2 regions of the Labrenzia sp. ATLA3 genome follow, and region 2 is predicted to be linked to the other one. Evidence: riboswitches for the same ligand, from Rfam matches in the RefSeq annotation. Region 2 holds a riboswitch; the other holds the start of a gene.
The links. A riboswitch is a leader RNA that binds a small molecule or an ion and turns the genes downstream of it on or off. The one in region 2 is predicted to bind S-adenosylmethionine.

Region 1: another riboswitch for S-adenosylmethionine. It lies ahead of AC2A6O_RS19555 (hypothetical protein); the one in region 2 lies ahead of AC2A6O_RS17640 (O-succinylhomoserine sulfhydrylase).

Annotation. Positions count from the first base shown of each region.
Region 1 is NZ_JBXUKV010000007.1:81,980-96,309, forward strand. It holds gene AC2A6O_RS19535 (efflux RND transporter periplasmic adaptor subunit) at 1-831, shown strand, start outside; gene AC2A6O_RS19540 (ABC transporter permease) at 828-2,066, shown strand; gene AC2A6O_RS19545 (ABC transporter ATP-binding protein) at 2,063-2,788, shown strand; gene AC2A6O_RS19550 (YoaK family protein) at 2,848-3,549, opposite strand; SAM-I-IV-variant riboswitch at 3,634-3,757, shown strand; gene AC2A6O_RS19555 (hypothetical protein) at 3,799-4,098, shown strand; gene yciA (acyl-CoA thioester hydrolase YciA) at 4,316-4,702, opposite strand; gene AC2A6O_RS19565 (hypothetical protein) at 4,927-5,148, opposite strand; gene AC2A6O_RS19570 (group III truncated hemoglobin) at 5,139-5,642, opposite strand; gene AC2A6O_RS19575 (RrF2 family transcriptional regulator) at 5,740-6,171, shown strand; gene AC2A6O_RS19580 (Crp/Fnr family transcriptional regulator) at 6,319-6,915, opposite strand; gene AC2A6O_RS19585 (ChbG/HpnK family deacetylase) at 7,273-8,070, opposite strand; gene AC2A6O_RS19590 (ArnT family glycosyltransferase) at 8,166-9,665, opposite strand; gene AC2A6O_RS19595 (glycosyltransferase) at 9,675-10,817, opposite strand; gene hisS (histidine--tRNA ligase) at 11,289-12,755, shown strand; gene AC2A6O_RS19605 (ATP phosphoribosyltransferase regulatory subunit) at 12,758-13,912, shown strand; gene hisG (ATP phosphoribosyltransferase) at 13,909-14,330, shown strand, end outside.
Region 2 is NZ_JBXUKV010000006.1:195,914-210,243, reverse strand. It holds gene AC2A6O_RS17690 (quinone-dependent dihydroorotate dehydrogenase) at 1-289, opposite strand, end outside; gene AC2A6O_RS17685 (DUF952 domain-containing protein) at 286-630, opposite strand; gene AC2A6O_RS17680 (S24 family peptidase) at 782-1,465, shown strand; gene AC2A6O_RS17675 (thermonuclease family protein) at 1,501-2,394, shown strand; gene AC2A6O_RS17670 (pyrroline-5-carboxylate reductase family protein) at 2,561-3,364, shown strand; gene AC2A6O_RS17665 (lysine--tRNA ligase) at 3,444-5,102, opposite strand; gene AC2A6O_RS17660 (tellurite resistance TerB family protein) at 5,422-5,835, shown strand; gene AC2A6O_RS17655 (alpha/beta hydrolase family protein) at 5,854-6,954, shown strand; gene apaG (Co2+/Mg2+ efflux facilitator ApaG/CorD) at 7,082-7,483, opposite strand; gene AC2A6O_RS17645 (CDP-alcohol phosphatidyltransferase family protein) at 7,694-8,311, shown strand; gene AC2A6O_RS17640 (O-succinylhomoserine sulfhydrylase) at 8,308-9,516, opposite strand; SAM riboswitch at 9,553-9,632, opposite strand; gene AC2A6O_RS17635 (2'-deoxycytidine 5'-triphosphate deaminase) at 9,773-10,909, shown strand; gene AC2A6O_RS17630 (YigZ family protein) at 10,917-11,465, shown strand; gene AC2A6O_RS17625 (ion transporter) at 11,659-12,459, opposite strand; tRNA gene AC2A6O_RS17620 (tRNA-Gly) at 12,628-12,701, shown strand; gene AC2A6O_RS17615 (YjiS-like domain-containing protein) at 12,749-12,955, opposite strand; gene AC2A6O_RS17610 (Lrp/AsnC family transcriptional regulator) at 13,104-13,553, shown strand; gene AC2A6O_RS17605 (transporter substrate-binding domain-containing protein) at 13,671-14,330, shown strand, end outside.

The sequences.
Region 1 (14,330 bases), on a different contig from region 2:
ATCCGGGAGCGCATCGTATCGCTGTGCGGCTGCGAGGGCGATCAGGTCAAGAAGGGCGACCAGCTAGCGGAACTCGACAGCGGCGACGCCCGTGCGACACTCGCCGAGCTGGAGGCACGCCAGGAGCTGGCGCAATCCGACAAGGAACGTGCCCTGCAACTGCTCGAGCGGCGGGTCGTCAGCCAGCAGGTTTACGACAAGGCCCAGAACGAGCTGATCCGCATCAACGCCACGACGGCAGCCCAGAAAGAGCGCCTGCGCGACTACGTCATCGTTGCCCCCATGGACGGCATGGTGCTGCGGGCCGACGGGTCGGTGGGAGAAGTTGCGGAGCCCGGTGAAATCCTGTTCTGGATCGGTCAGCCGTCTCCGCTTCAACTGGTGGCGGACGTCAACGAAGAGGACATTCCCAAAGTCGCCAAGGGTCACAAGGCGCTCATCCGCGCCGATGCCTTTCCCGACAAGGAACTGACAGCGGAAGTTGCCAGCATCACGCCAAAGGGCGATCCGGTGCTGAAGAATTACCGGGTCTATCTCGACCTGCCGGAAGATACACCGCTGCGCATCGGCATGACTGCCGAAATCAATATCATTACGACCGAAAAAGAAGATGCCCTGCTGCTGCCTGCTGCTGCCTTTGACGGCTCGAAACTGCTGACGCTGGACGTGGAAAACAAGGTTGTTCCGCTGACGGTCGAAACCGGGATCACGGGCACACGCGCCACGGAAGTGCTGAGTGGCGTCACGGCAGACACAAGGGTCGTTTTTCCCTATGACCCCGATCTGCTGGAAGGACAGAAGGTCAGACCGGTGCCCGGGGACGGTCAATAATGCTTCTCCTGCGCATCGCATCCACCCACATTCGAAACCGCTTGCGCCAAACCATCGTCTCGACGCTTGGTGTTGCCCTCGGCGTCGGATTTTCGGTGGCGATGGCCAGCCTCATGGAAGGGTCCCAGCGGGATTTCACGGCAACGCTGATCGATGCCATTCCCCATGTGGAGATCCTTGACGAGCAGCGCGCGCCTGCGCAGCAACCGGCCAGCGCCGTCTACGATGCCGTCGCCTATCATGGCCTCAGACCGAAGGAAGACCTTCGCGGCATCCGCAACCCGACCGAAGCGCTTGCCTCGCTGCGCGACTGGGTCAACGGCGCGATGGCGCAGCGCCTGAGCGGACAGGCGGTGCTGCGGTATGCCGGACAGGACATCGGCATGACGCTGATCGGCGTTGAACCCAGGCGCGAACTGACCGTCTCCAAAATCGGCGAAGACATGCGCGAGGGGGCCTTCGAGGATCTGGACACGACATCCAACGGGCTCGTTATCGGCGACAAGGCCGCTGAACGGCTGGGGGCGGAGCTGGGCGATACGGTGACGCTGACATCGGCCAACGGTGTCGCCAAGCGTTTCAAGATCGTCGGCCTGTTCCACAGCGGCATCACCACGAGCGACGAAGGCCTTGCCTATGCACCGTTGAAGGCGGTGCAGATCCTTCTGGAAAAGCCCGATGTCATCAATTCGATTGCCATTCATCTCAATGCCATCGGCGAAGCCAACGAGGTCGCCGCCCGGGCGGAACGGCAGCTCGGCTACAAGGCAGTTTCCTGGGAGGAGGCCAACGAGGGGCTGATGGAGGCCTTCTTCGTGCGCAATGTGATCATGTATACGGTCGTCGGGGCCATTCTGGTCGTTGCCGGCTTCGGAATTTTCAACATTGTTTCGACGATCGTGCACGAAAAGGCGCGCGACATCGCGATCCTGAAGTCGCTCGGATTTCCGGAGGGCGACATTCAGCAGATCTTCGTGCTCGAGGGGCTGGTGATCGGGATATTGGGCGCGCTCGCAGGTTCGGCGCTTGGGTTCGGCCTGTCGAGTTATCTGGCCTCGGTCAAGTTCGAGTTTTCCCAGGACGTGGAAATGACCCACCTGCCGATCTATTTCTCCGCCCTGCACTATGTCATCGCCTGCCTGCTGGCGCTGTTTTCTTCCGGGATCGCCGGATATATCCCCGCCCGGAAAGCCGCCCGGCTCAACCCTGTCGACATCATTCGCGGGGCGACATGACCCCTGCCCCGGAACAACTGGCGACTTCAGGCCGCGTTCTGCTGGAGGCCAGCAACCTCACCCGCATTTTGCCTGCCATCGTGCCGGTGACCCTGGTGCAGGATGTCAGCTTTCAGGTGGGGGAAGCGGAGTTTGTGGCGATAACCGGCCCGTCCGGGTCCGGCAAATCCTCGCTTTTATACCTGCTTGGCCTTCTGGACCGGCCCACTTCAGGCGAAGTCCGGATAGACGGCTTGCCCACCCATGCGCTGACGTCTGCCGAGATGGCGCATCTCCGCCTGGAAAAGCTTGGTTTTGTTTTCCAGTTTCACTTTCTGTTGCCCGAGTTCACCGCGCTGGAAAACGTGATGATCCCGATGCAGCGGCTCGGCAAACGCAGCCCGAGGGCACAGCTTGATCATGCAACGGAGCTTCTGGCGGCGCTTGGTCTGGCAGACTTTCTGCACCGCCGCCCGGAACAGCTTTCCGGTGGGCAGCGCCAGCGCGTGGCCGTTGCCCGTGCGCTTGCCAATTCGCCAGCACTGATCCTGGCGGATGAGCCGACCGGAAGTCTCGACAGCGCATCAACCGAACAGGTGTTTGAAAGCCTGCAGAACATCGTGAAGAGCGAACGGACAACCGTTGTTGCCGTCACCCACGACCTTGAGCTTGCAGACCGGATGGACCGGCGGATCCATCTCGTTGATGGCCGCGTCGATTACGACAGGCTTCGCCAGGGGTAAGCAACACCGGACAGAGACAGATGGACGGCTGAAGCCCTGCTGCGGGCGGCGCTCCAGAATCAGGCAGCCTGCGCCTCATGTGGCGGCTGAACGACCGCCAGCAGCATCAGCAGGGCAACGGGTATTGCGAGCGCCCAGAAACTCAGGATCGTCATCAGAAAGCTCGCCAGCAGACCTCCAACCGCAAAAGCGGACAGCACCAGCGTCTGATGACGGATCAGCGACCGGCTGCCGGAGCGGGTTTCGGGGTGCGTAAAATAGTCGGCAATGCCAAGCACCAGCTTGAGTGTGTTGCCGGTCATGACCGTTGTCGGAACATGCCTGTTGAGCAGCGTCAGCATAATCACGTTCTGCAGCGACATGGCCACGGTCGAAAAGCCGACTGCTGTCAGGGTAACGGCGGATAACGGACCGCTGGCGGCCGGATCACCAAGACCTGCGACAAGCATGAAGAGAGCGACGAGGATCGCTTCAAGAGCGAACAGATGCCGGACGGCGATCCTGTTTTTCTGAACAAGTCTTGTGACAGAAGCGAACCAGAAGAGGGTTGAGCCAAAGAAGACCACGAGCACGAACACTTTCAGCGCCGCGTTGTCTGCCTGATGAAACATCTCCGTACACAAAACGACAAGCGTGCCGGTGATGAAGGCCGTGAACGTGTGAAACAGTCCAAGAATGCAAACCACATCAATGAAGCAGGCGCAAAAGGCGAGCAGAACCGGCACTATCGGCCGGCTGTGATGCAAAATGGATCGGTCCAACGACCTGCTCCCGAGCTAGTCTTTCCAGGAAGATGTGCCATGCACTGACGGTCTTGCCAAGCCGGAATGGACGTGGCATAAGCCCGCCATCATCAAGAGAAGGGCTGGCGCCCTCGCCAACCTGCCGTCCGGGCAAGGTGGTTTCCGCAACAGGGATGCGGCCGGTCAGATCCTCAATAGAGGTATTCCGGCAACGAAGCGGTTAATTTGCATGCGCCAGTCCTCCTCGGGCAACCGATGGAGGATTTATTGTCTCAGGACCATTTTGCCGGACGAGCGGCAGATCTGATCGAGAACCATGTGGTGGCGAGTTCCAAACTCGCTGCAACGGATACCTGGTGCCAGGCCGCTGAAGATTGCGTGCTGGCGCGGATCAAATCCCTGCGCATTCTGGGCGGCCTGCCCAGGCACAAGGCGCCGCTAACGCCGACAGCCCGTACCGAGCGTCTGAAAACGCTGCTCCAGCTGTGGGCGAACGGCTGCACGCGTGCTGTCGACGAAGACCTTTTTGCCGATATCCTCAACCGGCACGGCATGGTCAGACACTGACGGGGCTGTCCCGTGTGGTGCACAATGTCTGCACTGTGCCTATTTCGTTGATACAGGTGTGCTGCAACAACTCGCCTCATCCTGAGGAAGGCCGAAGGCCTGTCTCGAAGGATGGGCCGCTTGCTCATCAGTATGCCGCCCATCCTTCGAGACAGCGCTGACGCGCTTCCTCAGGATGAGGTTTTTTGGAGAACCAGGCCGGGGGAGATCGCGACGCTCAGTCCCTCTTGGGGACCGGGCGCGGCTTGCCGTCGTCATCGACAGCCACCATGGTGAAAATCGCTTCGGTCACCTTTTCGCGGTGGCCGTAGCGCTGGCGCAGGGCCCAGGATTCCAGCTTGATTTCCATTGACGAATTGCCGACGTGAACAACCTGGGCATAGACGCACAGCACGTCGCCCACATGGACAGGCCGGATGAATTTCATCTTGTCGACCGCGATGGTCACGACGCGCCCTTCGGCCCGCTGACCGGCAGAAATACCGCCTGCCAGATCCATCTGCGACAACACCCAGCCCCCGAAGATATCTCCCGAGGCATTGGTATCGGCCGGCATTGCCATGGTACGTAATGTCAGATCGCCTGTCGGCTTGTCGTCGTCCACGCCTGAGCCCCTCTGTTGATTCCTACAAAAAGACTAGGTCATAGTTTGCAAGAATAGAAGTGTTTGAACAGCACCCTATCCTGTTGAACCAAGAAAAACGCCGGTTATCGCAGAACAAACATCAGGATTGCCATGATCCAGAGCGGCATGGGGGCCGCGACCCAGATCAGGAAAATCGGCAGGCCGCGCTGCAGCAGATTGGACGCATTCATTGCTGTAACTTTCTAGTTGAAGGCCTGGATTTCGATGACCGTCATCGCCGCAAGGGCGACGATGCCCGTGATGAAGGCCAGTTTCGCGCTGCCGATGAGTGTGCGCCCGGCGACATCCAGCTTCGGCAGAGGCATGGCGCGCGACTCCAGGTACATGGACACAAGCATCAGCAAGAAGACGGTGAACCAGACAACCACCAGCGCTTCCGCTATCAGGACAATCGCTACCAGCATGATCCGCTCCATTCAGAAGGTTGCGACGTCAGCTCGGCAGGCGGATTGCCTCCGGGGGTCGCGAAAGTCGCCAGCCACAGGCTCTGCGCAATGCGTTCGGCAATGGCGACAATCTCGTCCGCAAGGTCCGGCACGAACAATTCGCGGATCACGGGCCGGAAGACACTGAGCCATTCGCCATAGTCCGAACTGACCAGTTCTTTCTGCTTCAGGTGGGCCGGAACGGGCTTGCCCTTGTAGGCGCCGTTTTTCAGCAGGACGGATTGCCAGAAGGCTTCCATTTTCGGCAGATGCTCTTCCCAGCGGCCAGCCAGGCGGCGCTCGAAAATACCTCCCAATCGCGGATGCTGGCGAATGCAGCCATAGAAGGTGTGCACCATCACGTGGATAGCCTGTTCGTCGACCTGCTCATACCGTTGGAGGCGGTCGCCGTTGTTCGGCCGTTCGCGTCTCTTCAGCTTGTACCTGTTGGAACTGGTGTCAGGGGCTTCCATAGCCGCCTCCATAACATTCATTTTATATGCATCTTTCAAATGACACAGCAACACGCTAAAATCAACATCTAAGATGAATGTTTAAAGAGACCCAGTCATGCGCCTCAGTCAGGCCAGCGATTTTGCCTTGAGAATCCTGATGGCCACCGGCCAGTCGGAGGATCCGCAGACCGTCGACAAGCTTTCAAAGCAGCTTGGGCTCGCCAAATCGCACGTGATGAAAATCGTCGCCCATCTCGCCAAGGGCGGTTACCTGGAGACGACACGAGGACGTGGCGGCGGCATCCGGCTGGCCAAGTCGCCAGACACGATCCGGCTGGGGGACGTTGTGCGGCTGATCGAACCGGACCTGGGTGTCGTTGCCTGCCTGAAGCCCGAATCCACAATCTGCGCCTTCCTGCCGCGTTGTGCCCTGAAAGGTGCGATGGCACGGGCTTCGGAAGCCTTTCTCGCCAGCCTCAACACCGAGACGCTGGCCTCTATCCTTGCTGGAACGCAGATGGCACTGCCTGTAGACCCAGGCGCATGATTTCACCTGCACCGGGAAAGAGATCCCGCGCTCCCTCCCGCAAGGCACATATGGTTCAAGTGACAGCGTGAAGCGTCCTGAAGGCGGCACGGCCTTCAATCACTTGCCTCGGTAAGTCCTGTTCTGCCGAAGGCCGCGGCGCTTTACCTAAAGCGTCGAGGCTTTCTCCAGGAAGTCCATCTGTTCCAGGCAGTAGTAACCGGAAATCCGGCTGATGGTGCCAGCCCGCTTCCAGTCGTTGAGGACGCGGCTGACATTTTCACGCGCCGCACCTGCCATGTTGGCGATATCAGCCTGGCTGAGCTTGTAGTGGATCAGCAAACGGCCATCGTCGAGCGGCTTGCCGAAGGTTTCCGCCAATTGCAGCAGGGTCTGCGCGACCCGTCCCGGCAAGGGCAGGAACGACCGTGCGGCCAGCACGTCATTGGCATGGCGCAGCCGCTTTCCGACAATCGACAACATGTGCCGGTAGACGGCCGGGTTTTCGTCGGCAAAGCGCTGGAAGGCGGCCTTGTCGATAAAGGCGAGCTGAGCTTCTTTCAAAGCAATCACCGTGGCCGATCGCGGCCGCCCGTCAAGCAGGGCCAGTTCGCCGACAAGATCGCCCGGGCCGAGAACCGCAAGCAATTGCTCATCGCCCTCCACGGACAGAAGCGCCACCTTCAGCGACCCCTCCAGGACCGCATAACAGCCGTTTCCGGGATCGCCATTTTCGAAGAGAATGGTGCCAGCCGATATTTTCATCGGCCTTGCAAGGCGCGAAAGACCAACTGCCAATTCCGGATCAAGCCCTTCGAGTGAAAAGCTATTTTTTAAAAAATCCTTGATTTCCGCCACACCTTCCCCCTGCCAAACGCGCTGATGCCCGCGAATTTCCAAAATTTAATGTAAACCTGTGATGCCCATCACGTGCATTCCAGCAAAATAACCCTATATCTAAGGACATGGAAGCGGGGTCGCCCCTCCCCTCTTCCCGACCTCCACGAAAAACGGCCCTGTTCCCCGCAGGGCCGTTTTTTCGTTGCAGTTTTTTCCTGGCGTGCCCCAGCCAAACCAAATGTAACAAGCTTCGGCCGCCTGTGCCTGAGCAAACCTTCGATTTCAGTTCAGAAAAACATCTTTTTTCTCCAGCGTGTGAAAGAATCTCTGGCTGGACAGAACCTCATACTGACATTCGCGTATCGCAATCTTCCGGCGCGACTCGTCCCGCCGCAGACGGTCATCCGAGCGGCCCGGAATAGCTGCTACAAAGCTTAGATCGCTCATGCCGTCAAAGTGATTGTGCAAAAGAGTGTGCAGCTTTTCCTGGTCGTCTGTTTCCGGCAGGGGATCGGCCTTCGGCAGAAGCTTGAGCCCATGCGCCTTTGCAAGACGGGCCAACCGGATCGCCTTGAGGCCTGACTGCACCGGCGAAATCAACAAAGGCGGCTCGCCGTAACCTGCGTGCTCGATCGCCTTCACTACGATCCGCGCCAGGGACGTGCGTTCCAGAAGTCCCTCGCGCACCGCCACGAAATCCGGCGGGCGTTTCATCAACACGCTGTAACGGGCAAGCTGCGCCTGGGCTTCCTCCTGCAGAAGCTGGTCGGGCAGAAGTCGCAGCAAGGCGCGACGCTGCAGCTGCTCGCGGGTGAACATGCGGTCGCCGTAGATTTCCTGCATGCGGGCGCTGACGGGCGACACACGGTCGCCGCTGAAGGCCAGCGTCACGCCGAACAGGGCGCGCTTGCCAACCTTTTCGGCGGTTTCCTGAAGCGGACGGAATTCACGCGGCCACAATTCGGTGGCAACCATGGCCCCGAGTGCGCTGAGACGCCCGCGCTCCACAAGGTCACGCAAGGCGCGGTCGACCCCGAAGGCCAGGCCATAGTCCAACGCTCCAAGTGTAATTCGCTTCATGAAATTCCGCAGGCGGACCGGATACCGTGAATATTACGCCACATCCCTGCGGCATTCGGCCAAGCAAATCAAGTCGGTTGTTGAGTTGTGGCGGATCAATTGGTGTCAACAGGCTCGAACACCGGGCCGATACGGCCATCGACCTTGTAGACGACAAGCTTTTCCAGCGGCACGTCTTTGACCTTGCGCGTCAGCTCTCCGACTTCCTCGACGGTGGCGAAGGACTGTCGCAGATCGCTTTCCCGGTTGCGGCGTTTTTCAGCAACATACAGCCCCGGGCCATCGAACAGCGACATGTCAGGTTCGTCCTGCATGACATAGCGGATACGCTCGGTGAGCTGAAACACCGGCAGATCGTTCTTCAGCAGGAAGTCGAGCTGGCTGTTGAGGCCGTAGCTGGTGGTTACCACGAAACCGGCCCCTTCCCGTTCGGCCAAGGTCTTCACGTCCCTTCCGATCTCGGGCCAGCCGCGCAACTGGAAGGTCGGGTCCTTGCGGGCGAAAGCGCCTGTTATCGGCCAGACCGCATGCAGTTGAACCACCAGGGCAACGGCAAGCCCCAGGGCGACCCCGGCTTGCGCCAGACGCCGCCAGAAAGCCGAACCGGCAGGCCTGTTCGTGACGAACACAGCCGCCATCATGGCAAAGGCCGGGAACAGCGGTGCCGGCCAGTTGGCCTGCACCCGCGCATGCAGCGAATGATAGACGAGGTAGAAGAGGAACGGCAAAACGGTCAGGAGCAGGAGGGACGCGGCATTTTCCCGTGCCCGCAGCCCCTTGAATAGCCTGACGGAACCGGCGACCGCCAGGATGGCAATCAGCGGATTCATGAGGCCGATCAGGCCCCCCAGGAATTCCGGAACATATCTTGCCGTGTAGCCCCCGGTGCCAGCCCGGCCGAACTGCTTGTAGAAGCTGACCCACTCATGGGCATGGTTCCAGTAGAGCACGGGCGAAAAGCAGAGCAGCGCAAGCAGACCGCCGGCCCAGAGCTGCCAGCAACGCCACCAGCGCCGTGCATCGGGCACCCAGACCAGCCAGAGCACGATGCCCGCACCCAGAAAAAGAACCGAATATTTGGCAAGCAGCCCGCAGCCGGCCATCAGCCCGACCATGAACCACCAGTTGGCGTTTTTGGATGCCGACAGCTCCGTCAGTGCCCACAGGGTAAGTCCCCAGAACAGAACCGAAGGTGCGTCAGGCGTTGCCAGAATGCCGCCGATGCCAACCAGCAGGCTGGCGTTCAGGAACAGCACGGACCAGGCAGCAGCCGTGCGACCGAATAGCAGCGACGCCGTGCGCCACAATGCCAGGGATCCGATCACTCCGGATGCGATGACAAGTGCGCGCACTGCAAAGACGGAGTCGCCGAACAGCGCCTGACCGATGCCGATCCACCAGCCGATCATCGGCGGATGGTCATAGTAGCTCAGGGCCGGAGACAGCCCCCAAAGCCGGTAATAGGCTTCGTCCTCGACAAAATGGGAATTGGCGGCGGCAAAGATCTTCAGCGCCGTCAGCAGCCCGACGATCAGGATCAACCCTGCGGGACGCAGGTAAAAAGGCAGCGGTCCGGTCTGGGGTTCAGCGGTCAAGGCAGGCCCTTACGACTTGCGCCATGTCAGGGCGGAGCTTGCTGCGTAGTTCCAGACAGCGCCCATGATTGCCCCCGCCGTTCCGGCAAACCACCAGTAGGACGGATCGGCATACATCAGGTTGGCGACCCCCACGTTGGCGAGAACGCCGACCGAACAGACCGCGTAGAAGGTCAAAAGACCGATCAGAACCTTCATGCCGGTCAGGCGCCTGTCCCGATAGGTAAGCTGATTGTTGAGAAAGAAGTTCGATGTCATGGCGACAAATGAGGCTGCCGTCTGGGCAAGGTTGAATTCCACGTCGCTCAGCAGCAAAACGCGCAGCGCCGCCAGATGCACAAACAGGCCGCTGGCCCCCACGAGGCCGAACATCAGGAAGCGAACCGAGACGACATTGCCGAAATACTTGGCAAGCAGCAGCCCGAAATAGTCGAGCGTTACCAGCGTATCCAGCTTGCTTTCGCCGTGCTGGCGTTCGCGAAAGGTGAAAGGCATTTCCTTGATCTTCAAGGTGCCGCCTGCACTGGAAACCAGGTCGAGCAGGATCTTGAACCCCTGCGCCGAGAGCTTCGGCGCGAGCGCTTCAGCCTTGTCCCGGCGGATCATGAAGAACCCGCTCATCGGGTCTTTCAGGGTGACGTGCAAGAGCTTCTGCGCAAGCTCGTTGGCCAGGTTGGAGCCCCAGGCGCGAAAAGACGACAGGCCTTCGCCAATGGTACCGCCATCGACCTTGCGGCTTGCGACCACCAGGTCCGTGTCGTCGGCCTTCAGGGCGGCCAGCATCTTGGGCAGCATGGTCTCGTCGTGCTGCAGGTCTGCATCCATGACGGCCACAAAAGGGGCCGAAGACGCCAGAATACCCTCGATGCAGGCCCCGGACAGGCCCCGACGGCCAATGCGGCGGATGACTCGGACGCGGCCGTCGGTCAGCGCAATCTTGCGGGCAACCTCGGTGGTTCCATCAGGCGAATTGTCGTCGACGACGATGGCTTCCCAGGCGATTCCGGCAAGCGCCTCGTTCAGAAGGCCGATCAGGATGGGGATATTTTCAGCTTCGTTGAAACTCGGCAGGATGACACTGAGTTCGGCAGCCTTCAGCCCCTGTTCTGTCAGGGCCTCTGTTCCACCTTCGCCGGCATTTCCGTCCGCCATGCGCACCGCACTGTCCATACTGAACCCCGTCCGCCGCTCCCGCGCCTTCCTTTGGCACCGGGACGGCCCTTTTCACCCGATCCGCGCGGACCATAGCCCGGCGAAAATTAAATACAAGAAAAGACAATGAAACGACTGCACCTTCCGGCCGGTTTGCCGGAGCACTGTGCTTTACCGGCCATTCGCAACCGCACTTTCACTGTTCCTGAGGCGCCCTTTTACCGCGAACTGTGATGCAAACAAGGCACGGACTGAAGAATTGACAAAGTGTCCTTCGGTCCGCGAGGCGTTGACCTGCCGATGTTCGGCATCGACCACCTGCGTCCCGTCTATCGAACGAACCGGCAGAATGTTGCACCGCCTTGCCCTTGCGCCGTGTTTCGTCTACGACAGCCGCAACATCAGACAGCCGGATGCAAGGGGTTTCCTTGGGCGCGTCCGGCCGGGAACTCGCCAGGATTCAAGACCCTTATGGCCAAAAAACCGAACAAGTTGAAAGCCCGCCTGCCGCGCGGCTTCGTTGACCGCTCTGCCGAGGACATCCGCGCCACGGACGAGATGCTGGCGAAGATCCGCGCCGTTTATGAGCGTTACGGGTTCGATCCCATCGAAACCCCGGCCTTCGAATTCACCGACTGCCTCGGCAAGTTCCTGCCCGATACCGACCGGCCCAACGCCGGCGTCTTTTCCGTGCAGGACGAAGACGAGCAGTGGATGAGCCTGCGCTACGACCTGACCGCACCGCTTGCCCGCCACGTGTCGGAAAACATCAACGAGATCCAGCTGCCCTACCGCACCTACCGGGCCGGCTGGGTATTCCGCAACGAAAAGCCCGGGCCGGGCCGCTTCCGCCAGTTCATGCAGTTCGACGCCGATACGGTCGGCGCACCGGGTGTCCAGGCGGATGCCGAAATGTGCATGATGATGTCCGACACGATGGAAGCCCTCGGCATCCCGCGCGGTCAATATGTCATCCGGGTCAACAACCGCAAGGTTCTGGACGGCGTGCTGGAAAGCATCGGCCTTGGCGGTGAAGAGCACGAAGGGCGCCGGCTGACGGTTCTCAGAGCCATCGACAAGCTCGACAAGTTCGGAACGGAAGGTGTTCGGCTGCTGCTGGGCGACGGCCGCAAGGACGAGAGCGGCGACTTCACCAAGGGAGCGGAGCTCACCCCGGACGGCATCGACAGCATCATTGCCTTTGTCTCGGGAACCGGCACCCTGGACAATGAAGGCATTACAGAGCTCAACACCATGGCGGAGATCTTCTCGGCCTGTGGCTATGGCGAGGACCGTATCAAGATCGATCCGTCCGTCGTGCGCGGTCTGGAATATTACACCGGCACAGTGTTCGAAGCTGAGCTTCTCTTCGACGTGACCAACGAGAAGGGCGACGTCGTCCAGTTCGGTTCCGTCGGCGGTGGCGGTCGCTATGACGGGCTGGTCAAGCGCTTCACCGGTCGCGATGTGCCCGCAACGGGCTTTTCCATCGGCGTTTCGCGCTTGATGACGGCGCTTAAGAACCTTGGCAAGCTCGGCACGTCCGACGTGGTCGCGCCGGTGCTGGTCACCGTGATGGACGGCGATGTGGCGGCGCTCGGGCGTTATCAGAAGATGGTGCAGGACTTGCGCGAGGCCGGTATCCGCGCCGAAATGTACCAGGGCAACTGGAAGAAGTTCGGCAACCAGCTGAAATACGCCGACCGGCGCAACTGCCCGATCGCCATCATCCAGGGCTCGGACGAGCGCGAGGCGGGCGAAATCCAGGTCAAGGATCTGATCGAGGGCAAGCGCCTTTCCGAAGAGATCAGCGACAACATTACCTGGCGCGAAAGCCGCCCGGCACAGGTGACCGTCAAGGAAACGGCCCTCATCGAGACCGTGCGCAGTATCCTGGACGGACAGGCGGACGACCGCCGCCGTCAGAACGAGGGTTGAACATGAGCGGGGCGGCACAGGTGACCGGACTGGACCCGGAAAAGATCGAGACGGTACTCGGCCTGTTCAAGGCTGCGGGCCATGACGAAGTCAGCCCGCCGATCCTCCAGCCGGCGGACGTCTTTCTGGACCTGACCGGCGAGGACATCCGTCGCCGGCTCTATCTGACCAGCGGTACCGACGGGCTCGACCTGTGCCTGCGCCCCGACTTCACCATTCCGGTTTGCCGTCACCATCTGGCGCAGGACACCGTCAAGCTTCCGACCGCCTATTGTTACAACGGCCCGGTGTTCCGCCAGCGCCCGGACGGCCTGGGGGAAATCCCGCAGCTCGGCGCGGAAAGCCTCGGCCGCACGGACACAGCAGAAGCGGATGCAGACCTTCTTGCTCTCTCCGTCAAGGCTCTGGAAGAATTCGGCCTGTCGGACATCGTGATCCGCATTGGTGATGAAACCCTGTTTGCCGCCGTGCTGGAAGGTCTTGACCTGCCGACCGTCTGGCGCCGCCGCCTGCGCGATCTCTTCGGGGAGACAGACCGGCTGACCGCAGCCATCTCCCGGATGGCCGGAGGGTCTGCCTCCGACGACGACAGCCGCGATGTCCGTCTCGGCTTCCTGTCAGCGCTGGAAGGGGCTGACCCTGAAGCGGCTCATGCCGTGGTTGAGGATCTGCTGTCGATTGCCGGAATTTCAGCTGTCGGCGGACGTACCCCCAGCGAAATCGCCGACCGGTTTCTGGAACAGGCGGCCCTTGCGAGCGGTGCACGCGGCCACGACAAGGCAGCGGAAATACTGTCGGCCTATCTGGCCCTGAAGGCGGATGGCGCCAGCGCGGCCGATGTGCTGCGCGGTTTTTCCAGCGACTTCGGCCTTGGCCTGGACACACCGATTGCCGCCTTCGAACAACGCCTTACGGCGCTTGATGCCAAGGGCATTGATCCTGCGCGGCTCACTTTCGCGGCCGAGTTCGGCCGCCGCCTCGATTATTATTCCGGCTTTGTCTTCGAAATTCACGCGGTCAATCCGCCGGTGAGAGGTCCGCTGGTTGGCGGCGGGCGCTATGACAAGCTGGTGACGCTTCTGGGGGCTGAAGACGACGTACCGGCCATCGGCTTTTCCATGTGGCTGGACCGGATTGCAGCGAGTGTTAAGTCATGAGCAAACTGATTATCGCCATCCCCTCCAAGGGCCGTCTGCAGGAAAACACGCACGAGTTCTTTGGCCGCGCGGGCCTGAAGGTGGTGCAGCCCGGCGGCGCGCGGAACTATCGCGGCGCCATCAAGGGTCTGCCGAATGTGGAAATCGCGTTCCTGTCGGCTTCCGAAATCGCTCGCGAACTATCCGACGGCACGGTTCATTTCGGCATCACTGGCCTGGACCTGGTGCATGAGAACATTGCCAATCCGGACAGCACGGTTCACATCGTCACCCCGCTCGGCTTCGGCCCGGCGGATGTGGTGGTTGCCGTCCCGAAGGCGTGGATCGACGTTGAGACGATGGCGGATCTTTCCGATGTCGCTTCGGATTTCCGCAACCGTCATGGCCGTCGCCTGCGTGTTGCGACCAAATACGTCAA
Region 2 (14,330 bases):
CATTTCCGGGCTGCGGCCTGGGGGTGACCGATCCCGCTTCGGTGTATCCGAAGCCAAGCTTCAGCAAGGCATCGGGCACTTCACCGTTCTTGTCGAAACCGGCTGCCATGCCAACCGGGTTGGGAAAGGTCAGATCCCACAGTCTTACCGCAAGACGCGGGTCGTCGCGCCTGCGCCGCGGCAGCATCAGCCCGGACTTCAGGGCAAGGATGGTCGCACGGTGCGCCGTTTCCGCGTCCAGGCATTGAAGGCCCTTCATTGCAACGTTTTCCAGGAAAGGCGGTATCATCGCGCGAGCTCCGGAAACGTATGCGATCCGTCCGGCGAAAGCGGCAAGTCCTTCACCCAGACAGCGGCCATCGGATCCAGCGGTGCGTAGAGATGGGGAAACAGGGCTCCCCCCCGCGACGTCTCCCATTTCAGATCGTCGCCGAAACTGTCCGCATCGAAGGCGGCGATCAACAGCTCCTGCTGGCCCGCGAAGTGCTTTGCAGCGGTTTCCCGAACCTGATCTTCAGCGGAAAAATGAATGAAGCCGTCCTGAAGATCCACCGGTGCGCCGTTGAAAACGCCGAGGCTGATTGCTTCCTGCCAGAGGGATTTTGGAGCGATCTTGAATATCAGTGTCATCTGTCTGCCTTGCCTGGTGCCAGCGACGGCATGGCAGGCAAAGGCCCGGCGCATGCTCAGCCGGTCGGGACACTACTCATCCGGACCGCCCCGAACAAGCCGCACAGGCAGGCCTGCGCGTTTCTTTTGAATTTTGGCAGGGAAAACCCATATGAGCGAAAGGTATTTATTCCTGTCGCATACCATGGAGAAACCGGCAGCCGTGCTCTCACACGAAAAAGTCTGGGCGGCCATCGATGCCCTCGCCTCGCAGAACGGGCTGTCGCCGTCCGGTCTGGCACGGCGGGCCGGCCTGGACCCGACCGCGTTCAATCCGTCAAAACGCGTTGCCGGCGATGGACGTCCGCGTTGGCCCTCCACCGAGTCGCTTGCCAAGGTGCTGGCGGCGACCGGTGAAGCCCTGAACACCTTTGCCGCACGCGTGGAAACGCTGGACGTGCCAAACGACAATGCGCCTGCTCTGGTGCCCCTTGCCGGACTGGAAGCGGCGTCAAACCGTGATGCCTTCGACGACGCAGGCCGCCCTTCCGGCGCGACCTGGCAACGGTTCACCTTTCCGCAGCCCGGGGCTTCTTTTGCCCTGCGGGTCAGCAACGAAGACTTCCAGCCCCTTTACCGGAGCGGCGATATCGTTGTGGTCGCACCGGATGTACCCCTTCGCACAGGTGATCGCTTGGCACTGAGACTCACCAGCGGCCGTCTGTCGCTTTATACGTTGCTGGAGACAGGCCGCGAGGACCTGGCTGTCCGCACAATCGGGGACAATTCTCACTCCCTGCGCTTTCGGCACTCGGCAATCGAGTGGACTGCCCGTATTATCTGGGCGAGCCAATAACCTGCGAGCGCACATTGATGAAGCTTCGGCCTCTCATGACACCTGCTATCGTGCTGACCACCGCAGGTGGTCTGCTCGCCTGGCTGTTGCTGAGCGACCCGCCCTCGCCGCAGAACGAACGCGTGGCGGCAACCAGTGCGGCCCCCACTGGCCAGGAAACCGGCGTCCCGGTGAAGACGGAAGACACCGCCTCGCAAGCTGTCCGGACACAAAGCGAACCGGTTGTCGTCACAACCGCTCCGCGGCCGGATGACATTCGCAACGTTTCCCCCGAAGGGGTCTCGGCACCGAAGGTCAACGGCAACCTGAAGCGGATTGAGCCATCCAAACGCTATCTGGAACTGAAGAACCCACCGGTTGAACCGATCCCAGACGGGCCGCTGGAGTTCATGCGGGTTCAGGTTCTGGATGGCGGGCACATCAAATCGAAGAGGCTGACGATCACGCTCGCCCATATTGTTCCGCTGAAACCGGACGAAACCTGCATTTCGCGGCTCGGAGGCACCTGGCCCTGCGGCGCCAGGGCACGCACCTTCCTGAGAGGACTGGTGCGGCAATTGAAGGTGACCTGCGAGAAGATCGAGGAAACCGGTCCACAACAGATCCTGGCCACTTGCAGCCGCGGGTCCATGGACCTCAGCAGACGGCTTGTTCGCTACGGCTGGGCGGATCCGGCGCCGGATGCGCCAACCGGACTTTTTGAGCTTGCCGAAAAAGCCAGGGACAGAAAGATCGGCAAGTGGCAATCGGAATGGCTGAACGAATTGCCGACGACCGGGCTCGAAACCGAAGTGCCGTCCTCTTTGCCGGGTCTGGAGGAACTCGCCCCGGAAACTGTCGAATGGAGCCTGAGGTCCGAACCGGAACAACCGGGTGAAGACCAACTGACCATTGATGAGTTCCCGGAGGCAGACCCACCCATACGCTAAAGCCCGACTGGAAAGATCTGTTCTTTCGCACAGCGGCTATCAAGCGCTCGCGTCACGAAGCCCGGTTTACCGGCAAGGGTCGTTTACTTAGGCCAGCAAGCCTGCTTCGCGTTTATCCTGATTGGTATTAGGCTCATAAGGCGAAGAAACCGGATCGGGAGTTTTCATGACTGCAGACATCAAGGTCGGCATCATTGGGGGAACAGGCCAACTTGGCAGCGCTATCGCAACTGCGTGGCTGGACAGTGGCTGTATCGGAGCTGACCAGCTCTGGATATCCAATCGGTCCGGTTCGGCAGGCGGGTTCGACGCCTGGCCGGAGATCACCTTTACCGCGTCCAACCAGCTTCTGGCCGATGCCTGTGACGTCATCCTACTGTCCGTCCCGCCGGCGCTTGTCGATACGGTTCGGATTTCAGCTCCCGATAAACTGATCCTCTCAGTTATGGCGGGCGTTTCGCGCGACCGGCTCAAGGCCATCACAGGCTCGGACAGGGTCGTTCGCGCCATGTCGAGCCCGGCGGCTGGCAAGCGGCTGGCCTACTCGCCCTGGTGTGCGGCTACGTCGCTCACACCAGCGGACCGGAAGCGCGTCCAGGCACTGCTATCGGCCTGCGGTCCGAGTGATGAAGTCGCTGACGAACAGCAGATCGAGGTTTTCACCGCCATAACCGGACCAGTTCCCGGGTTTGCCGCCTTCTTCGCCGAGTGTATCGTTGAGTATGCCCGCGCCAACGGGGTGGAGAGGCACATCGCCGAACGCGCCGCAAAACAATTGATCCTGTCGGCCGGGCAGATCATGGCCGAAGACGCCAGGTCTTCGGCAGAGCATGTTCAGGAAATGATCGACTACGCAGGAACGACGGCTGCCGGTCTTCTCAAGCTGAAGGAACTGGGCGTTGCCGATTTGATCGGTGAGGGACTGGAAGCCAGTACCGCGCGTGTCAGAACCATAGCCGGTCCGGACTAATCCACGCAGCTTGCGCCGGAAGGTAGACCATAAAGACGAAAAGCGGTGCAGATGCACCGCTTTTGCTTTTGTCTTTCAATCAGGCCGTCAGTTCGCCAGCCAGCGCCTTGCGGATCATCTCGCGTGTTTCGGCAATGCCGTAAAGAGCGACGAAGGATCCGAAACGAGGCCCCTTTTCCTGACCCAGCAGCAACTGATAAAGCGCTGAGAACCAGACGACCGACACGCCGGGGCCGCCGTCCGGCCCCTTTTTCGACGGGTCCTGATAGCGCTCAATGGATCGTGCGACGTCCAGAACCGCATCCTGGATGGCAGCGCCATCCGCATCGGCCGGCAGGGCTGCCAGGGTTTCGTCCAGCTTTTCCAGCGCAGTGCGCTCGACATCGTCCGGCACCTTGAACGACTTGGTCGGTTTGACGAAATCGTCGAAGTAGCGGATCGCATAGCCGACAAGCGCATCCAGTTCCGGATGGGTCGATGCCGTGACGCCCGGTGCATAGCGGGAGATGAACGCCCACAGCACGTCCTTGTTTTCCGCATTGGAGGCGGACACGAGGTTGAGCAGCATGGCGAAAGGCACCGGCATGTCGATCTTCGGGATATTGCCCGAATGGATGTGCCAGGCCGGGTTCTGCAGCTTCTGCTCCACCGGCATCTGCTCGTATTTCTGGACGAAGGTGTAATATTCGTCCACCGCCTTCGGGATGACGTCGAAATAGAGCTTCTTGGCCGTCTTCGGCTTCTGGAAATTGTAGAGCGCAAGGCTTTCCGGTGCGGCATAGGTCAGCCATTCGTCGATGGTCAGACCATTGCCCTTGGACTTGGAAATCTTCTCGCCCTTCTCGTCCAGGAACAACTCGTAGACGAAGTGTTCCGGAGCAGAGCCGCCCAGGATGTTGCAGATCTTGTCGTAGATCGGCGCATTGGTCATGTGATCCTTGCCGAACATCTCGAAGTCGACATCAAGCGCGGCCCAGCGCATGCCGAAGTCGGGCTTCCACTGCAGCTTTACCTTGCCACCGGTAACCGGCAGAGTGATGTCTTCGCCAGTCTCATCAGCAAAGGTAATGGTGCCGTCCTTCGGATTGACGTCCTTCATCGGCACATAGAGCACACGGCCCGACGTCGGCGAGATCGGCAGGAACGGCGAATAGGTTGCCTGACGTTCCGCCCCAAGGGTCGGCAACATCACGTCCATGATCTTCTGGTACTTTTCGGTGGCGCGGATGAGCACTTCGTCGAACTTGCCCGCCTTGTAATATTCCGTCGCGCTGGCAAACTCGTAGTCGAAGCCGAAGGTGTCCAGGAACCGGCGCAGCATGGCGTTGTTATGGGCAGCAAAACTGTCGAAGTCGCCGCCAAACGGGTTCGGCACCGCCGTCAGGGGCATCTGGAGATAGGGTTCGAGCGCTGCACGATCCGGCACGTTTTCCGGAATCTTGCGCATGCCGTCCATATCGTCGGAGAAGCACAGCAGCCGGGTCGGGATCTTGTCTTCGGTCAGCAGGCGGAAGGCGGTACGCACCATGGTGGTCCGCAGAACTTCGCCGAAGGTGCCTATATGCGGCAGCCCTGACGGGCCGTAACCCGTCTCGAACAGAACCGGCTTGTCCGATCCCTTTTTCTCGATCCGTTTGACCAGTTTTCGCGCTTCTTCAAACGGCCACGCTTTCGATTTCGTGGCCGCCTCGACAAACTCTTGCGAAAGGTCAAGCGGAGGCAGGGATTGTTCGGTCATTTTTATAGTCGTTCTGTTCAAGAGAATGGATGGAACGCAACAAGCCGGTTTTTGGTATTTTCGGCTGGTTGCTGCGGCGCGACACTAGATCAACACGCCTCTGTGTGCAATCGCATGATCCCAGCTAAGTTGACGGTAACCGGGACCTTTGAGCACTCTTTCCCTCTCCAACGTTATCCCGGCTGGAAAAGCAGGCTGCGGCGGCCATCAGATTGTCTTGCAGCGGTGACTTGAAGCTTGTCTCCCAACCCGCTACATCGGGCGCACGATCAAGAAGATGTTTCCGTCTTTTGGTGCTACGGGAGAAAGAATAGTGTCTATGAACGAGCCGATCAGCGTACAGGAAGCCCTCATTTACGTGATGGTTATCGTCTCGGCGTCGGACAATCAGATGACCGACAACGAACTGGCCACCATCGGCGACATGATCAAGATGCTGCCCGTCTTCAGTGGCTACGACGACAACCGGATCATCCCGGCCGCCCAGCGCTGTGGTGACATCCTGCAGGAAGACAACGGCCTTCATCTGGTGCTGGAACTGGTCGGCGACGTGCTTCCGACAAAGCTTTACGACACGGCCTATGCCCTGGCGGTTGAAGTGGCGGCTGCCGATCTCCACGTCGAGAAGGAAGAATTGCGCATCCTGCAGCTTCTGCGTGACCGCTTCAAACTCGACAAGCTGACCGTGGCTGCCATCGAACGCGGCGCGATTGCCCGTCACCGGACCATCTGATCCGCTCGGAGCAGGTATTTGAAAGCATCGAAGGCCCTCGCCTGGGTCGGGGCGGCATCCATTGCCGTCCTGGCGGGTGTTTTCCTGGTTTTCCTGGGCCTTCAGGATTTCGAGCTTTCTGAATACGAGACGCGGCCGATTGTCTTTTCCTTCGACGGATATTCCGTTTCAGGCACATTGCATCTGCCGCCCCCCGAAAACACGAAGCCTGATCCGCCGCCCCTGGTTCTGCTCGTTCATGGGGATGGCCCTGCCGACAGGTACTCCGGCGGTGGCTACCTGCCTCTTGTCAGCAGCCTCCTGGACAGCGGGTTTGCCCTCTATTCCTGGGACAAACCGGGGGTTGGCGAGAGCGAAGGCAACTGGCTGTCCTTTTCGATGGCTGACAGGGCTCGCCTCGCAGCAACGGCCCTTGCTGCAGCAAAAGAACAGCCTGAATTGCGAATGTCTCCCGCCGGGTTTCTCGGCTTTTCCCAAGCTGGTTGGGTATTGCCAATTCTGGCGGAAGAGCCTGCACAGGCCGATTTCTTCGTGATTGTCGGCGGCGCGGTCAACTGGTTAAGGCAGGCAGGCTATCATACCCGGCGCAGGCTGGAACGTACAGGCACCGATCTCAAGGAGATCGATCAAGCCGTCGCCGAGAACGCGAGGGATGGGCAAAGATTTCTCGACCGGGATTTTTCCTATCAGGACTATCTCGACAGCGGCATGGACAAGGTTCCGATGCCGGAAGACCGCTTCGCATTCGCTCACCGGAATGCGGCGGCCGATTCCAGTTCTAGCCTGACACACATATCCGCCCCTGTTCTGACTGTGCATGGCGGCGAAGACCTCAATGTCGATCCCGATTTCAATTCCGCCGTTTATCGAAAGACCCTCGAAGCTGGCAACCCCGCCAACCGCTTCGTGGTCGTCCCGCACGCAACACATGCACTGCTTCGGGCGGAAGCCTTCAACTACCAGCTCGAGGGGCAAATGCCTTCCTGGGCGAAGGCCTTGTTTATGGTGCTGGGGCGCCGTGCCTACGCGCCGGGCGCACTGGACACAATAACCCTCTGGATCAAGGAACAGGCAGCAACGGCACATCGCCGTTCAACTTCGCCAGATCGTTCAAATTGAAACCTTGTTGTTTTCGGTCCCTCATTGCGGAGACGAAACATGGGCAATCAGGCAATCGGAGCGCAAATGAGCCTGCACTATCCGCCGAAGCGGCGGCCTTGCCGGCATCTGACCGGGCCCACGAGCCTCAGTTCAGACTGTGGATCGCGTCCGGCAGGTCGAGCGAGAACGCGGGAATGACGACATCGAACAGGGAGCCGTCCGGACGTTCCATCGAATAGGACCCGGCCATGATGCCGCTGTCGGTCGAAAGCGGGCAGTGAGACGAATATTCGTAGGTTTCACCGGGTTCTATCACCGGCTGTTCGCCGACGACGCCCTCTCCGCTGACCTCTTCCTGGCGCCCCAGAGCGTCGGTGATCTGCCAGTACCGCGTTTTCAGTTGCACCGGCTCGCTGCCACCGTTGTGGATCTCCACCATATACGCCCAGATGTACTCGCTCGCTTCGGGACGCGATTCATCGTCCATGTAAAACGGCTCGACAGAGACTTCGATCCCTTGGGTGATGGCGGTGTAACTGCCAGACACGGCTTTTCCTTAATTTCTGAACTGCGAACCTTGAAATAGACCGGTCCGAAGCGACGTCCACGGGGGGCACCCGCTCATTCAGGACGCGCTTATAGGGCGAATGACGCAAGCGTGAAAGAGGGTTGTGGCATCTGAGGCTGGAATTGCTTGTGATTTGATGCTGGATTTTGCAAGAACACGATCTGTCAGTCCAAACACAGTGACCTTTTCATGTTCGATGCCTGCCTGCGCCCGCTGATCGACCCGCCGTTGAACCGGCTGGGACAATACCTTGCCGGCACGGGGCTCAAGGCCAACAGCGTGACCCTTGCCGGTTTTGCCATCGGCATGGCGGCAGCCGTTGCAATCTCGACCGGGTACACTCTGGTCGGTTTTTTCCTGATCGCGGTCAACCGTTTTGCCGACGGTCTCGATGGTGCGCTGGCCCGCGCCACTGCCAAAACGGATCTTGGTGGCTATCTCGACATCACGCTGGATTTCTTTTTCTACAGCGCCATTCCCCTTGCCTTTGCCGTGCAGGACCCGGCCAGCAATGCCCTCGCGGCCGCGGCGCTTCTTGCCAGCTTCTACGCCAACGGCTCGGCCTTTCTGGCTTTTGCCATCATGGCGGAGAAGAACAAGCTGACCACCGACGCTCAAGGAGCCAAATCGCTCTATTACATCGGTGGCCTTGCCGAGGGCACCGAAACCATCGCGCTGTTTCTGCTGATGGCCCTGATGCCTGACTGGTTTCCGGTGCTCGCCTATGGCTTTGCAGCGGTTTGCTTCCTGTCCGCCGGGGCCCGGGTGCTCATTGGCGTCCGGGCCCTGCGGCAGACAGGCCGTTAGATCGCCTGAAGCGCCTTTTCCACATCTTCCAGCAGGTCCTGCGGATCTTCCAGGCCGATCGATAGCCGCAGAATACCGTCGGTGATACCGAGTTCTTCGCGGGCTTCCTCGCCGATTGACTGATGCGTGGTCGTTGCCGGGTGGGTGATCAGGCTCTTGGCGTCGCCCAGATTGTTGGAAATCTTGATGATCTCCAGCGCATTGGTGAACCGGAAGGCGGCTTCCTTGCCACCTTCGATTTCCATCGCCAGCATCGTGGACCCGCCGCGCATCTGGCGCTTGGCAACATCAGCCTGCGGATGATCGTCCCGGCCCGGGTAAATCAACCGCGTCACCTTGGACTGACCCGCCAGGTAATCGGCGATCATGCCGGCGGTTTCCGTCTGGCGCGCAACGCGCAGCGGCAGTGTTTCGAGGCCCTTCAACAGCACCCATGCACTGAAGGGGCTCATGTGCGGACCGGTGTGCTTGACGAAGGGCATGACCTCGTCGTTGATCCACTCTTCATCCGACAGGATCACGCCGCCGAGACACCGACCCTGGCCGTCGATGTGCTTGGTGGCCGAATAGACGACCACATCGGCGCCGAGCTGTAGCGGCGATTGGTAGAGCGGCGTCGCAAAGACGTTATCGACGACCAGCCGAGCCCCGGCCTCCTTCGCGATCTGCGCCACGGCTTCGATATCGATCACTTCCAGCGTCGGATTGGTCGGGCTTTCCAGAAACAGGGCCTTGGTGTTCGGCCGAACGGCCGCCTTCCACTGCTCGATGTCCGTTCCGTCGACCAGCGTGCTTTCAACACCAAAGCGCGGCAGCAAGGTTTCGCAGATATAGCGGCAGGAGCCGAACAGCGCCTTGGCGGCAATCACATGGTCGCCGGCTCTGACCGACGCCATCAGCGCCAGGTTGACGGCTGCCATGCCGCTGGCGGTTGCCCGTGCGGCCTCGGCCCCTTCCAGACCCTTGATGCGATCTTCGAACATGGTAACGGTCGGATTGGCGTAGCGGGAATAGACATAGCCCGGATCCTCGCCATTGAACCTGGCCTCCGCAGCTTCCGCACCGCTGTAGGTGAAGCCCTGGGTCAGATAGATGGTCTCCGAGGTCTCACCAAACGGTGACCGCATGGTGCCGCCATGAACCAGATTGGTTGCAGGGCGCCAGTTCTTGTTTCCGGTCTTGGTGGTCTCAGTCATGTCTTTCATTCGCTCCAAACGCAAAAAACCCCAGCCTAAAGACCGGGGTTCTCACCTCCGGCCTTTTTAGCAACTTGTTTAACGTGGCTGCAAGCCGGCCGGCCCAAATCACCACGAAGTGAGCTTGTCCTACGGGATAATCGGACACAGGTCAATTGTGTATTGCGTCCTTTGAGCCCAAAAGCCCGGTTCTGCCAGAATGCCTGTTGGCGTGGGCGGCCCGATCCTTTAATGACCATAGACCAGCAAACTGCGGAATATCTTCATGAACGTCACAGCAGGTCAGGCCTTGAACGGAAGCGCAATTCTCACAGCAAACGGCATTCTGCCGGAACGGGTAATCCAGGCCATGTTCGCCGCCGGAGAGATTTCAGCGGACGCACCGCCAGTCACCGGACAGATCCAGCCTGCCAGCCTTGACCTGCGTCTGGGCAAAGAGGCTTACCGGGTGCGAGCCAGCTTCCTACCGGGACCGGAGATCCAGGTGGCGGCACGGCTTGAGCAGATGAAACTGCACACCGTTGACCTGAGCGAAGGCGCGGTTCTTGAGACCGGCTGTGTCTACATCGTGCCCCTTCAGGAAAGCCTTGCTCTGGCACCGGATATTTCCGCGACCGCCAACCCGAAAAGCTCCACCGGGCGCCTGGATGTCTTCACCCGTGTCATCACCGACAACGGGTTGGCCTTCGACACCATCCCGGCCGGCTATACCGGTCCGCTCTATGCGGAGATCTCGCCGCTGACCTTCCCGATCCTCGTTCGGTCTGGGTCCCGCCTCAGTCAGATCCGCTTCCGGCGCGGCCAGTCGCTCATTCCCGATGCTGAACTGGAAGCAGTCCACAAGGCCCACACCTTGATGAGCGGTGGCAACGAGCGTATCGGCAACGGTGTGCAGCTTTCCATTGATCTTGAGGGGACCGGCCCGAACAGCCTGATCGGCTACCGCGCGAAGCAGCACTCCGGACTGATCGATGTGGATGTCGTGGGCGCGCAGGATGTCCTGGATTTCTGGGAGCCGATCTATCGCCGCCAACGGGCGGAACTGATCCTCGATCCGGACGCCTTTTACATTCTGGTGAGCCAGGAAGCGGTGCATGTGCCGCCGGACTATGCCGCCGAAATGGTGCCGTTCGATCCGCTCGTCGGCGAATTCCGCGTCCATTATGCCGGTTTCTTCGACCCGGGCTTTGGCCATGCGGGTGCCGGCGGTGTCGGCTCGCGCGCGGTGCTGGAAGTCCGCTCGCACGATGTGCCTTTCATTGTGGAACACGGCCAGACCATCGGCCGCCTGGTCTATGAACACATGGCCGAGCGCCCGGCAACGCTTTACGGCGAAGGCATCGGCTCCAACTATCAGGGCCAGGCGCTCAAGCTGTCCAAACACTTCAGGGCACCTGCCTGACCCTCCTATGGCCCTGAAAACCGTCACATGTGAATTTGAAGGCTTTCTGGAAGACCGGAAGTCCCGTTTCCTGGCGCATCTTGTGCCGATGGAAATGTTCGACCAGCGGCTGGAAGAGCTGCGCAAGGAACACAAGAAGGCCAACCACATCGTCACGGCGCACCGCCGACTGCTGGATGATGACCGGATTGATGAAAGCGGCAAGGACGACGGCGAACCGGCAGGCACTTCCGGCATGCCGACACTTCGGGTGCTGCAAGGGGCCGAACTGATCAACTGCGCCGTTCTGATCGTGCGCTATTTCGGTGGCACCAAACTCGGCGGCGGCGGCCTTGCGCGGGCCTATTCCGGCGCCACCCAGGATGCCATCAACAATGCCGATCTGGTGCCATTTCAGAAGATCCTGTCAAAAACGGTTAGCGCCGACTTTGCCTCCAGCTCCGAGCTGGAACGGCGGATCGAAAGCCTCCGCCTGACGGTGATCACGCGGGATTACACCGAAGACGGTGTGACGCTGGCGGTCGAGGGGCCGGAAGATGTTCTGGCGGAGCTTTAGGGTGTGGACCCTCTCCAGTCGTCATCGCCGGACTTGATCCCGCATCCCTCTCGAGACCTTGGCCACAAAGAAACAAGTGGCTTGGGAGACGGAACGGCATGGGTCCCATGGTCCAGCCATGGGACGCCGCATCAGATCATAAATCGCTCTCGGTCCATACGCTGTTGCCTCGGCTTCAGACAGTCGCGCAGTCTTACTTCCGGGACTCGTCTACCTGCGTCTGAAGCTGCCTGACCTCGTTGCGGAGCGCCCTGACCTCTTCCAGAATAAGACCTGTGTCGACATGGATGGCCTGCCGGTTGGCGTCGGCCTCGGCCTCGTGCTCCTCCTGCATGGCGGAAACGATGATACCAATAAACAGGTTCAGCACCGTGAAGGCCGTGCACAGGATGAAGGGCACGAAGAACAGCCAGGAATACGGGTAGACGTCCATAACAGGACGCACGATGCCCATGGACCAGCTTTCCAACGTCATGACCTGGAACAGTGTGTAGAGCGAAGCGCCAAGTGTCCCGAACCACTCGGGAAAGGCTTCGCCGTAAAGCTTGGTGGCCATGACAGCGAAGACATAGAAGACCAGCGCCATCAGCACGACAATCGAGCCCATGCCCGGCAGAGCGGCCACCAGTCCGCCGATTACGCGGCGCAGGGACGGTACGACGGAAATGAGGCGCAAGGCCCTAAGGATCCGCAGCGACCGCAGAACGGAGAGGTTGCCCGTTGCCGGCATCAGTGAGATCGCCACGATGGTGAAATCGAACAGGCTCCACGGGTCCTTGAAGAATTTCAGACCATGGGCATAAAGGCGCAATATCAGCTCGACGACGAATATGCCCAGAATTGCCTGATCGACCAGCTTCAGGAAACCGCCGATCTCCGCCGTGACGGTGTGGCTCGTCTCCAGACCGAGCGTTACCGCATTCAGAACGATGACGCCGATGATCCAGGCTTCCCAGTTGCGTGAGGTGACCAGCGCCCTGACCTGTTTTCGCATTGATGTGCCCCGGTTTGATGGCTTTTCGTGCGTGTCGCACTGCACGGCCAGAACATGGCGATTTCAATGCTGCATCGCAAGATCGCCGCGCTTTGGAAAAGCATATGCCCCTCAAAGAAGCCCGCTTGACAGGCCGGGCAAGTCGGCGCAGAAAGCTCATCAGGTTCGGCGGGTGTAGCTCAATGGTAGAGCAGAAGCTTCCCAAGCTTAAGACGGGGGTTCGATTCCCCTCACCCGCTCCAAACCTCTTCATCCTATCTCCCAAATTTGCAGCAACGCCCGACCCCTATCAGCGGAGCGTTTCCCGTACCTGTGCCTGTTTTCGGACAACCGAGCGGCTGAGTCCGACGTCTTCCAGCAAATAGTCAGGCAGATCTGCCAGATGAGCCATATCGCGCCGATGGCGCAGACGCTTCAGTAAAAAATGAAAGACGGCGGTTCCCAGACCCGTCCTGCGGACGCGCGTCAGGTGCAGTGATACATGGTGATCGGACATCTGTTTGCTCCTTTCCAACGAGACAGGAACAAGTTTAGAAAGAGCCACCGCGAGCGGTGCGCAAATGTCTCGCCTTGAAGCGACAAACTCGCAAGATTTAAAAATCTCCGATAATATGTCGCATAACGATGCCTTAGGGGACCTTTCCATGGATCTGGACGATTTCGATCATCAGCTTTTGCATCTGCTCAGCCACGATGCCCGCCAGACCGGCAAGGAACTGTCGGAGAAAGTCGGCCTGTCTTCCGCTGCCTGTCTGCGCAGGGTTCAGCGCCTTCGGGAAGTGGGAGCAATCGAGCGGGAGGTGGCCGTTCTGTCGCCAGAGGCAACCGGCGCCTCTGTCACCTTGCTCGTGATGCTGGCGCTGTCGCGCGGACAGCCCGAGCGCATGGCAAAGTTGCTGCAGAAGTTGAGGAAGCTTCGGGAAGTGAAGAAGGTCTATCACGTCACCGGCCCGGCCGATCTGGTGCTGACGGTGCAATGCGCTTCCATGGAAGCCTATGCGACCTTCACCGAAGCTCATTTCTATGAAGACGAAATCAAGGGCTTCGACACAATCGTCGTCCTGCGGTCCTATGATCCGGAACCGCAGACCTGACGGTACTCCGCGCACGCCAAAGAGCGGGCTGACAAGCAGTGCAGGTTCGCGATATCCTGTTGTTGCGATTCCCGGCGCGTATGCCGACCATGACTTGATATGGAACGAGACGTCCGCGTGCCACGTTCACTACCACTTCTTCAGACTATTGGCCGTCGTGCCGCCGGGCTGCTGGCTCCCAGCTCCCGGACACTCGCCACTCTGACGCTCTGCACTCTGGCGCTTGGCACCCTGTCGGCCTCCGCCCAGGAACCTTCGGTCCGCGTTCCCAATTTCTGGGATCCCAAAGCCGTCCACGACCGGCCGAATGCCATTCCGGACAAGATCCAGTTTCTGGCGACCGACGGCTACCCGCCATTTGTCTTCCGCGATCAGCATGGCCGGCTGACCGGCTTCAATGTGGATCTCGCCCGGGCGCTGTGCCAGGAACTGGGCAGTTCCTGCGCTCTGCGCATCAAGGACTTCGAGGTTCTTCTGCCCGCGTTGGACGAGGAAGAAGGCGACGCGATCATCTCGGGCCTGTCGCGCAGCCTGCCCGCCACGCGCGGCCTCAACTTCACCGAGGATTATCTGAAGCTGCCGGCACGGTTTGTGGTGCGGGCTTATAACGCGTCCGATTTCAACGAACAGGCCCTGACCGGCAAGAGAATTGCCGTCGAGGCCGGGTCCCGATACGAAGCCTTTGCCAAGCGCTTCTTTCCCGAGGCAGAGATTATCAGTCTGGAGACGGTGGAGGCGACCCGGGAGGCCGTCAAAGGTGGCTCGGCCGACGCCCTT